DNA from 3 places in the Ancylomarina sp. YFZ004 genome. Region 1 is predicted to be linked to each of the others. Evidence: riboswitches for the same ligand, from Rfam matches in the RefSeq annotation. Region 1 holds a riboswitch; each other region holds the start of a gene.

Region 1 (3,279 bases):
GGATGGGAATACTGATCTTTTGGTTTTGGCATTCTTGTAAGATCTGTTCGTAAGCTCCCAGTCCTAAAACAGGTGCTAGATTCTTCTTAGTATGTGTAAAGCGAAAGGGCCCTAAGCCGATATAATCAACACCAGCTTTGTGAAGTTGGCTAACATCATCCATATTGTTGGCAGTGCCTCCAATGATGAAGTTTGACCCGAGAAGTTTTCTAGCTTTAATAGGTGACATATCAACCTTGCCAAGATGTACGCCATGTGCCCTAATTTCTGTTGCCAGATGAACGTGATCGTTTAAGATAAAAGTGGCCTTGTATTGACGGCATATTTTAACAGCCTGCTTGCCCAGTTTAAGAATCTCTTCGTCGGTTTTATTTTTTAATCGTAGCTGAATCCAATTGGCGCCAGCTTCGCATACCGTTTTGATTTGCTCTATTTCATTGAGCTCAGAGAAATCATTTGTGATAAATTGAAAGTTAGAGATAGAAGGTTTGTCTTTCATAGGCTTATAGTTGGCTTGGATGTTTTGATAGCGCTTCGAAACAAGTTCAGAACTTAGGTTTTCTCCTCCCCAAATAGTTCCTAATACAGCACATCCCGCAAATCCTAAATCCAAACATTCTTGAGTGTTTTTCGAACTGATACCTCCAAGAGCAATGCAATTGTTCACTTGTGGGTTATCTTGGAAGAAAGTTTGGATCTCATCTGTATAAAAAGCAGATGGGTAGCCTTTTTTTGAGATTGAATCGAAAATCGGACTCAGGAAGATATAATCGTATTTTTTGTAATTGTTTAAGACTTGCCGTGGTGTATGACATGATCTACTTTGGCTTAAATTTTCATCTTTTATTGAATATTCTTCAGGCTGATTGATGCTTTTGAAATGAATGCCTCCCAACTTGAAGTTCTCAGACAGTTTGTGGTGCTGATGAAGAATCACGCGAGAATGGTATTTTTTAGGTAAACTAATTAGCATTTCATTCAACTGTGAGACCGAGGCATGTGGTTTCCGAACATGCAGACGCTGAAGCCCAGCTAAAAAGAGAGCTTCCCATAAGTGCACTTCATTCTGAATAATTTCAGGAGGTGTAATAACTATTGGTAACATAGGATAGAGAAATAAGTTTTTTTTGAATAATTGATTAACCGCCTTGAGTGGCGCGTATCAATAAAACTTGATCATCTTCCTTTAGTTGGTATTCATCCCACAGGTTTGAGGGGATAATATTGGGGCCTATTGCAACGGCAAGGCCTTTGGGAGCAGTGTCTAGCTGCTTAAGCAGCTGAGAAATATTTGTAGCATCAGCAAAATCAATGCTTTCATCATTTACATAAACCTTCATACGAATTTGTTTTGTAGTAAATGAGAAGAGGCCTTGGCCAATGGTTGATATTCCTACGTCGGTATAATCCGCATCAGGTTATGAGGGTGTGATCTCAGCCCATAGGGCACCCCTTATCAATTACTATGTTCAAAAAAAAATGTGTGTTTTACAGAAGGCTGGTAAACAGAAATCGTATTGGTATTAACTCCCTTCGGCGGCATTATCCACATCAGGTTATTAAGGGTATAATCTCAGCCTGTTATTTAAGGCACCCCCGTAAAACGTTGTCAAATGTATGGAAATATTTTAATAATTAAAGACTAAGAAGGTTTAGTTTCAAATTATTATTTTGTGTTATCTGATGAGCTTGAAGGTTTTTTCTTAATCTGTGTTAGCTCCATTTTTCTAATTCTAGCACGAATGGCACCTTTTGTTCTTTTCAATTTGATAGCCATATCGCCAACGCTTACACCATCAAAAAAAAGATTGATCATCTCATCATCATCCTTTCTATTCCAAGGTTTATAAGCATCTTTATTTTCTTTTTTGATTTCTTTCATTTTATCAAAGTCGTCCTGGTCCATGCTATGTCTTGTATGAGTTAATAAATAGTTTCAGATTGTAAAGATAGCCAGAAGTATTTAGTTTGAGGCTTTGAATATTTATGGAGTTAGTTCTTTCGTTAATGATAAATCAAATCGGAGTTTTTTGTCTTGTTTTATGTTGTTAACGAATTGTTATATTACTAGGAAATATGTTCAGTAAATCTTAGGTTTGTTATTCAAAAACAAAACAATAAAGGAAATAAGTGTTTAATCCTAAATCCCAAAATCGATGAAGTATTTAAGTTTATTGGCTCTATGCCTCGTATTTCTGTCCTGTAATTTTACACAGTCTGATTCTAAGAAACAAAAAACTGAGCCAGCTGTATTAACAGAAGCAAAATCGCTTACATTGAATATTGAGCAAGTTATGGAAGTGGCCGCTGATAAAGTAGGCCAGGAGATCAGTTTTAAAGGCGTGGTGAATCATGTTTGTGCTCACTCAGGAAAGAGATGTATCCTAAAAAGTGCTGATGGGAATTTATCTCTTCGTGTTGAAGCAACGGGTACACTTGAAGGTTTCAATAAGGAAATTGCAGGTAATGATTTATTGGTAACAGGTATTATAAGGGAAAAACGATTAGCAACTTCTGAGATTGATGAGTTGGCATCAGAAGTGATGGAGAAGCATAAGGGTGAAGAAGGTGGGAAACACTGTAGCTCTGAAATGGCAAACATTAAAGAAATGCGAGCTTGGATGAAAGACAACAACAAAGATTATTATGCTATTTATTATATAGACGGAACAAGTTATGAAATTGTGGAGTAAGAAAAATATACGCAAGTGGCTTAGATTAACTCACCGATATTTGGGTTACTTCTTTGTTGGAATAACCCTTATCTATGCCATATCGGGCATTATATTGAATCATAAAAAGAAAGGTGAAGATCCGGCTTATAAGACCGAGTATGTCAATTATCAATTAGCTTCCAGTCTTAGTCCGGATCAATTAACGGCTTATTGGAAGGAGACTATATCTGATTATCCTTTAAACAGAATCATACCTGGAGGCGACAAGTACAATGTCTACCTAAAAGGTGGTTTGGGAACTTACGATCCGATAAGTGGAGAGCTTAGTTTTGAAGTATATGAAAAAAAGCTATGGGTTTATTTTATGAATAAACTGCATTACAACAGCAAAACAGGATGGATCTTAATGGCTGATATTTTTGCCATAGCCTTGCTTGCTTTTGCTCTTTCGGGGATGTTTATGGTTCCTGGGAAAAAAGGCATTATGGGCATAGGTAAATGGTTAATTGCCATTGGTATTATTCTACCATTTCTCTTTTTTCTATAAAGATTAAAGTAAAAATAAAGCTCATTGAAAGTTGATTCTTTCGATGAGCTTTTTTAT
Region 2 (3,279 bases), on a different contig from region 1:
GAAGAGTTAAACCTTACATCAGTCGATATATCTCCATGATATCCTTTAGAATTTTATTGAAATCAATTTTCATATCAATGATATGCCCTGTATGAATATCGAAAACCCAACCATGAACAGTAATATGTCGATTGCGTAATGCTTTTTGCACATCAGCCGTTTTAATTAGATTCACACATTGTTCTTGCACATTCAATTCAACCAGACGGTTGTATTTTTGTTGCTCATCATCAATGGCATTTAACTCATCTTTGTGTAAGCGATAAACGTCGCGAATGTTTCTCAGCCAGGGGTTTAGTATTCCCATATCTTCTGCCTGCATAGCCGCTTTTACACCACCACAATTGTAGTGACCACAAATTACCACATGCTTCACCTTAAGGAAGCTAACGGCGTAGTTAATAACCGACATGGCACTTAAATCTGTGTTGGAAACCATATTGGCAATATTTCGGTGAACGAACATATCACCAGGTTTTATACCCATTAAATCTCCGGTAGTAACTCGACTATCAGAACAACCAATGTATAAGATTTCAGGACTTTGATCTTCAGTTAGTTTCTTAAAGTATTCAGGATCTTGATTGAGCTTTTCACTAATCCATTTCCGATTATTATTAAATATGTGTTCGATATCCACTTTTGAGTATTTTGGTTAATATGCATAAGTCAAAAAGAGTATGATCGTTTACTTATTCCAAAATGGATGTAGAAAACGAGTGGTTTATACTCTTATGAGATTAAATATAGTAAAGTTCTTTTTTCCTTGATGTAGACTTGAGAAATAAAAAGAGGAATCTATTAATTTTTATGCTTTCCAAGCTTCTAAGTTCCAGGCACTGTTCCAAAATAGCCATTCCATTTTCGAGGCCATTAAAAAAGCTTCAGTCATTTGCTCTTGTTGAAACTTGGTAGAGTTTTCAGCATATTTATCACAAATTTGAATGGCTTGATTCACTGCACCCGCAAATTCTTCTCCTCCGTAGGTATCGATCCAGACTTGATATGGATTGTCAGAAGAAGTTTGATTGGCAAGGATATAATCACCTACTTCCCTATATATCCAGAAACAGGGCAATACCGCTGCCAGACTGATTTCGATTGGAGCTTGATTTAATTGTTTGTGTAAATACGACGTATATAAAAGACAGCTTGGTGAAGCTTGTTCTGCTTTTTCTTTGAGGAAAGTGCTGTGTAGGCTTTGCTCAACTATCATGGTATCACAGGCGAATTTATAAAATGCTTCGCTATCAATGGCTTGTTTTAATTTACTTGCAATGCCTGCAAGTACTTTCCCAAATTCTGCAAGATAAATGGCATCCTGTTGGATATAAAAATTGAATCGTTCTTTTGAAAGAGTTCCATCAATTAAGCCCTTTATAAAAGGTAGATCAAGAATTTGGGTGTAGGTATCTTTATTTTGTTTCCAGGTGTTTTCGCTCCAACTCATCATTATTTTATTTTAAAAGATGCAGGCAGGGATATGGGCGACAACAGATTGAACTAAATGTCTAAACTAAATATCCATTTTCCTACGCTGCTATTATGCATTTCAGGTTCCAGGGTTTAATCTCAGCCCAATAATGAGCACCCCTAACGGTCATTATTATTATTATTAATCTTCGTCGAGAATATTCTTGACACGTCCCACTTCGCCTGTTTCCAGTTGCACTTTTATGCCATGAGGGTGATTGGGAGATTTGGTGAGTATACGCTTCACGACACCATCTGTTAAATCGCCACTTCGTTGATCTTGTTTTAGTACAATTTCAACTTCTAATCCCACTGTGATATCTTTTCTTTTTTTGCCATCTGGCTGACTATTCTCCATCGTATTTTGTATGCTAATTTTTAGATCAAAGGCTATTTCTATTTGCTTCGACAAGATAAAGCTTCTATTGTTTACTTCAAATGTATTTTTTGTTTTAAGAAGTTTTGACATAGAATTAGGCTGCTTCAGAGATAGATTACCTGAAAAATGAGGTGAAATCAATATAAAATCGGATAAAATTGTGAGAAAATGGAAAAGAAGCCTTAATCTTTTTCGAAATCGATTAAATTTGTATTCAAATCAGATTTATGGGATCCTTACAATATATAGAAAGAAAGAGTGGAAGTCTAGTTAAAGAATTTGTTCCAAGTGAAGGAATGTTAAGATGGCTTTATAATTCTTCTCTGGGTAAAGTAACACTTCACACTCTTGTTAAACGAAAAATGTTAACCATGCTTGGTGGCTGGTATATGAGTAGCCGTTTATCCAAGAAGAAAATTGATAAGTTTATTGCTCAATATCAAATCGATCTATCCAATTATAAGATAACCGATAGTAAGGCCTATCTAAATTTTAACGATTTTTTCTTTAGAAAGATACAAGCAGAGAAGAGACCAATCGGGAATGGTGTTGTTTCACCTGCTGATGGTAAATTGCTTGCTTTTCAGTCTATTACTGATGCTTCTTCATTTTTTGTAAAAGGATCTGAGTTTACGATTAAGTCGTTTCTTAAGAATAAAGAACTAGCTGAAAAATACGCTGACGGATCAATGCTTATTGCTCGTTTGGCTCCAACGGATTACCACCGTTTTCACTTTCCTGCAAGTGGTCTTATTTCAGAATCTAAAGATATAAAAGGTCGTTATTTTTCGGTTTCACCTATGGCTCTAAAAAAGAGTTTGGAGATTTTCTGTCAAAACTACAGAGCATACAGCACGCTAGTTACGGATGATTATGGCGATATCCTTATATCAGAAGTAGGTGCTACCATGGTCGGTAGTATCATCCAAACCTATCAGGATAATTCTCAGATTCAAAAAGGAGAGGAGAAGGGATACTTTGCTTTCGGAGGTTCAACACTAGTCCTATTCTTCGAAAAAGGAAAAGTGAAATTAGCTGATGACCTTCTTGAGAATACTCTTAAAGGTTATGAAACATCCGTGTTTATGGGTGAAAATATTGCCAGTAAAGCGACAGTTTAATTTATTGAGCCAGTTCTAAAAGCTTCATAACGGTTTTCCAATTTCGTGTTGTGGCTTTGCAATCGAACTTCTTTTCGAAAAGTCCATTGGTCATCTTCGTTTTGCTGTATTTATCTGTACAACAAAGAAAAACATGATGACCTACCACTTCGAACTGATCGGTACCAAAATCTTTCTTTTTCAAATCTATAATTCTATCTAAATCTGGTTCTTTATCCAAAAGAGTCAAATGCAGACGGTCAATGCTTATACTTTTATCTTTAAAAAAGGGATTGTCCAATATCACTTGTTCCCATTCAATATATT
Region 3 (3,279 bases), on a different contig from region 1:
TGCTTGCTTATTTTAGCAATCTCTTTAATGCCATCTAAACCAAGAGCAGGGGCAATATCGTTTTTTGTATCTGTATAGAATACAGGTGATAAACCGATATAATCCACATCTAAAGCGTTAGCTTCCTTTGCCTGCTGAATGTTTTCAATAGATAAGCCAATGATTTTATTCTTGCCAAGTAATTTTCTGGCAACAGAATAAGGTAGATCAGATTGACCAATATGCAGCCCATCAGCATCTACTGCCAGTGCGATATCCACTCGATCATTAATAATTAAAGGAATTTTATAAGGAGCAAGTATGGATTTGATAGCTAAGGCCAGTTCGTAAAATTCTAAACTAGAGCTGTCTTTTTCCCTAATCTGAACCATGCTCACACCACCTTCAATAGCTTCTTTTATAATCACTTCCAGAGGACGGTTTTTTGTTAATCCTCTATCTGTTACGAGATACAGACTCAGATCAAAATTTTTCATACTTCGCCTTTAAATGTGTCTTGATATCATTCTCGGTTAAATTATATAACTGATCGATAAAGTTAACTTGCAGACTGGCTGGGCCAGCTGATTTTATAGCCGCCAACTCACCTGTGATTCCCATAACTGCCATGGTATGAGCAGCTGCTTCGAGTAAATTAGAATTAACAGCAGCAAAAGCTCCCATTAGAGCCGTCGCAGTACATCCCATACCTGTTACGCGTGGCATCATACTTGATCCATTGTGTATGGAAATAAGTTCTTTTCCATCTGTAATAAAATCAAGCTCTCCACTAATTACAACAATAGCTTTATTTTTTATAGCCATTTTTTTTGCTGCATCCACAGCAGTGAAGGTCGATTCTGTACTATCTACTCCTTTAGTTTTTGTCTTTTCATCAACTAAGGACATGATTTCTGAAGCATTACCTCGAATGATCTGAGGTTCACATACCTGGATAATTTGCTTAGCAGTTTGTGTGCGATATATTGTTGCGCCTACACCAACGGGATCAAAAACAATTGGAATCTTCTTCGATTTGGCACGTGCACCAGCTTGAATCATAGCATCCACCCAATGCTCACTTAGGGTTCCCATATTAATCACCAGAGAACTGGCAATATCAACCATGTCGGAAACTTCATCTTCGGCATGAGCCATTACTGGTGAGGCACCAATAGATAATAGAGCATTGGCTGTATTATTCATGACCACATAATTGGTGATATTATGCACCAAAGGTGATTTTTGTCGGATTAATTCTAAATCCTGATAGATTTTTTCAGCTTGTATCATATCATCTAGTTTTTAAAGGCACAAATAGCAACATAATCTCCTGAATCGTAACCTGTGATAGGTTCTTCAGCAACTTGATTTGAATAAAGTGGGTGTTTGGTCAGTGTTTGTGCAAAGTCAAAATTCTTAAAACCTGCCGTACTTAAGTTGTCGATTTTTTCCTGAGTTGTTCTCCAATTGGCAACACGAACCAATTCAATTGGATAGGGATCTCTTGGATTAACACCCTCAAGAAGTGGATGATCCCATGAATCAACAGCTTTGGCTAAATTGTACATCGTTGCATATGAACTTTCCTTAGGAACATCGATAACAACAATCTTTCCTCCTGGACGTAAAGCTGCATAAGCTTTATCGAAAGCTAATTGTAAATCGGTGATATAACTTGGTGTCCCATTAAAAAGTATGGTGTCGTAGTTTTCTTCGCCTAAATTAATTTTTTCAGCGGTGCTAATTTCAACATTTAAACCACGCTTGCGAGCGATCTCTGCCATCCCTACTGAGGGTTCCAAGCCGTTCTTAATTGAGATATTGAATTCCTTATCCAAAATTTCTTCGAATAAGCCACTACCACATCCTACCGAGAATACATCTCCAGGATTTGAAAGAAAATGCGCAACAAGTTTAACTTCTGAATACAAAAGGTTTTGGTTTTCGAGGAACCATGCATCGTAGTCAGATGCGTACTGATCAAAATTTGATTTCATGTCTTAGTTTAATCGTATTATTAAAAGCTCATTCTAATTCCTTAAATTTTAAGAATTATGAATGGAGATTATTAAATATAAGACTGATAGCTATGAAAGGTAGATCTACGAAATAGAAGAAAAGAGTAGTGAATACACCCTTTGTTTTGAATCGTTTTCCTACGCTGCAATTACGCATATCAGGTTCTAGGGTTTTATCTCAGCCTGTATCACAAGCACCCCTAACGGTAAGACAAAGGTATTATTTTTATGATTACAGCAATGAAATGAAGAGGATTCATTTATTCACAAATACAATCAATACTTATAGCGAATTTCATGTGAAAATTTAAACATTTTGTCTATTTTTGAGGAAAATATATACATATGCTAAGTATCTCTCAAATAGTAGAAAAAATCATTGCTCACCAGCCCTTTCTGGCTGAGGCTTTGGTAGAAGGCTTAATCAACGTTTCATCTTTGGCTCGTAAAATTCAACCTGAAGTGGAACAATATTTTGGTTCTGATGTGAAAAGTGGAGCAATCGTCATGTCAATCAATAGATTAATTCCGAAAATGAAGGGAAAAATTTCTCATCTTGGCGCTGAAGTGGTTGTCAGAGATATTATTGTCCGTTCACAATTGATTGATTACACCTATAAGAATTCAAGTATGCTAATTGAGAGACATACTGATTTGCTTAGAGCCATTGGGCCAAACCAGGAGTTCTTTTACACCATGGTTCAAGGGGTTTTTGAATCGAACTTAGTGGTGAGTCAATCTTTAGCTGAACAAGTTGAAGCTATTTTTGAAGAAGAAAGTCTGCTAAGTAAAAGTGGGCGCCTTTCAGCAGTTACCCTTAAGCTTCCAGATGAGAATTCGCAACAAGCCGGTTTCTATTACCACATACTTAAAAGTATTGCATGGGCTGGTATTAATATTCGAGAAGTGATATCTACAACCAACGAATTTACCATTGTGGTAAATGATGATGCCATTGATAAAACCTTCTCTGTTTTAAAGAACTTAGGACAGAGTTAAAAGGAAATAAATATTGAAGAATAATTCTTCAATTATCAGATATAAAAAAAGGGATGCCGTTGGCATCCCTTTTATATTTTATAGCGATTGTAACTTACAATACAGCTTTTACTTTTTGCAATAAAGAATCAACATCTTCTCTAGCAGGAGCAAGAGTTTTTGCTTTTGTGTATTGAGCAACAGCTTTCTTGTAGAAAGTTTTAGCTTTAGCAATCTCAACAGCAAATTTCTCTTTTTCAGTATTTGCTAAAGGATTAGCAGCTGCTTGAATCTTAGCACC

The links. Region 1 has a riboswitch for thiamine pyrophosphate ahead of thiS (sulfur carrier protein ThiS). Riboswitches for the same ligand answer to the same signal wherever they lie in the genome.
Region 2: linked by a shared signal. The riboswitch ahead of tenA (thiaminase II) and the one ahead of thiS (sulfur carrier protein ThiS) in region 1 are both predicted to bind thiamine pyrophosphate.
Region 3: linked by a shared signal. The riboswitch ahead of ACXR6G_RS06205 (class I SAM-dependent DNA methyltransferase) and the one ahead of thiS (sulfur carrier protein ThiS) in region 1 are both predicted to bind thiamine pyrophosphate.

The regions. Positions count from the first base shown of each region.
Region 1 covers NZ_JBTCHQ010000010.1:127,746-131,024, forward strand. The annotation lists gene ACXR6G_RS15490 (thiamine phosphate synthase) at 1-1,105, opposite strand, end outside; gene thiS (sulfur carrier protein ThiS) at 1,140-1,340, opposite strand; TPP riboswitch at 1,374-1,464, opposite strand; TPP riboswitch at 1,512-1,608, opposite strand; gene ACXR6G_RS15500 (hypothetical protein) at 1,667-1,882, opposite strand; gene ACXR6G_RS15505 (hypothetical protein) at 2,157-2,693, shown strand; gene ACXR6G_RS15510 (PepSY-associated TM helix domain-containing protein) at 2,677-3,222, shown strand.
Region 2 covers NZ_JBTCHQ010000001.1:295,782-299,060, reverse strand. The annotation lists gene ACXR6G_RS01280 (carbonic anhydrase) at 14-640, opposite strand; gene tenA (thiaminase II) at 809-1,453, opposite strand; TPP riboswitch at 1,513-1,605, opposite strand; gene ACXR6G_RS01270 (YwbE family protein) at 1,616-1,942, opposite strand; gene ACXR6G_RS01265 (phosphatidylserine decarboxylase) at 2,080-2,973, shown strand; gene ACXR6G_RS01260 (DUF1697 domain-containing protein) at 2,975-3,279, opposite strand, start outside.
Region 3 covers NZ_JBTCHQ010000003.1:142,851-146,129, reverse strand. The annotation lists gene thiE (thiamine phosphate synthase) at 1-476, opposite strand, end outside; gene thiM (hydroxyethylthiazole kinase) at 463-1,272, opposite strand; gene ACXR6G_RS06205 (class I SAM-dependent DNA methyltransferase) at 1,278-1,979, opposite strand; TPP riboswitch at 2,119-2,212, opposite strand; gene ACXR6G_RS06200 (hypothetical protein) at 2,346-2,999, shown strand; gene ACXR6G_RS06195 (hypothetical protein) at 3,094-3,279, opposite strand, start outside.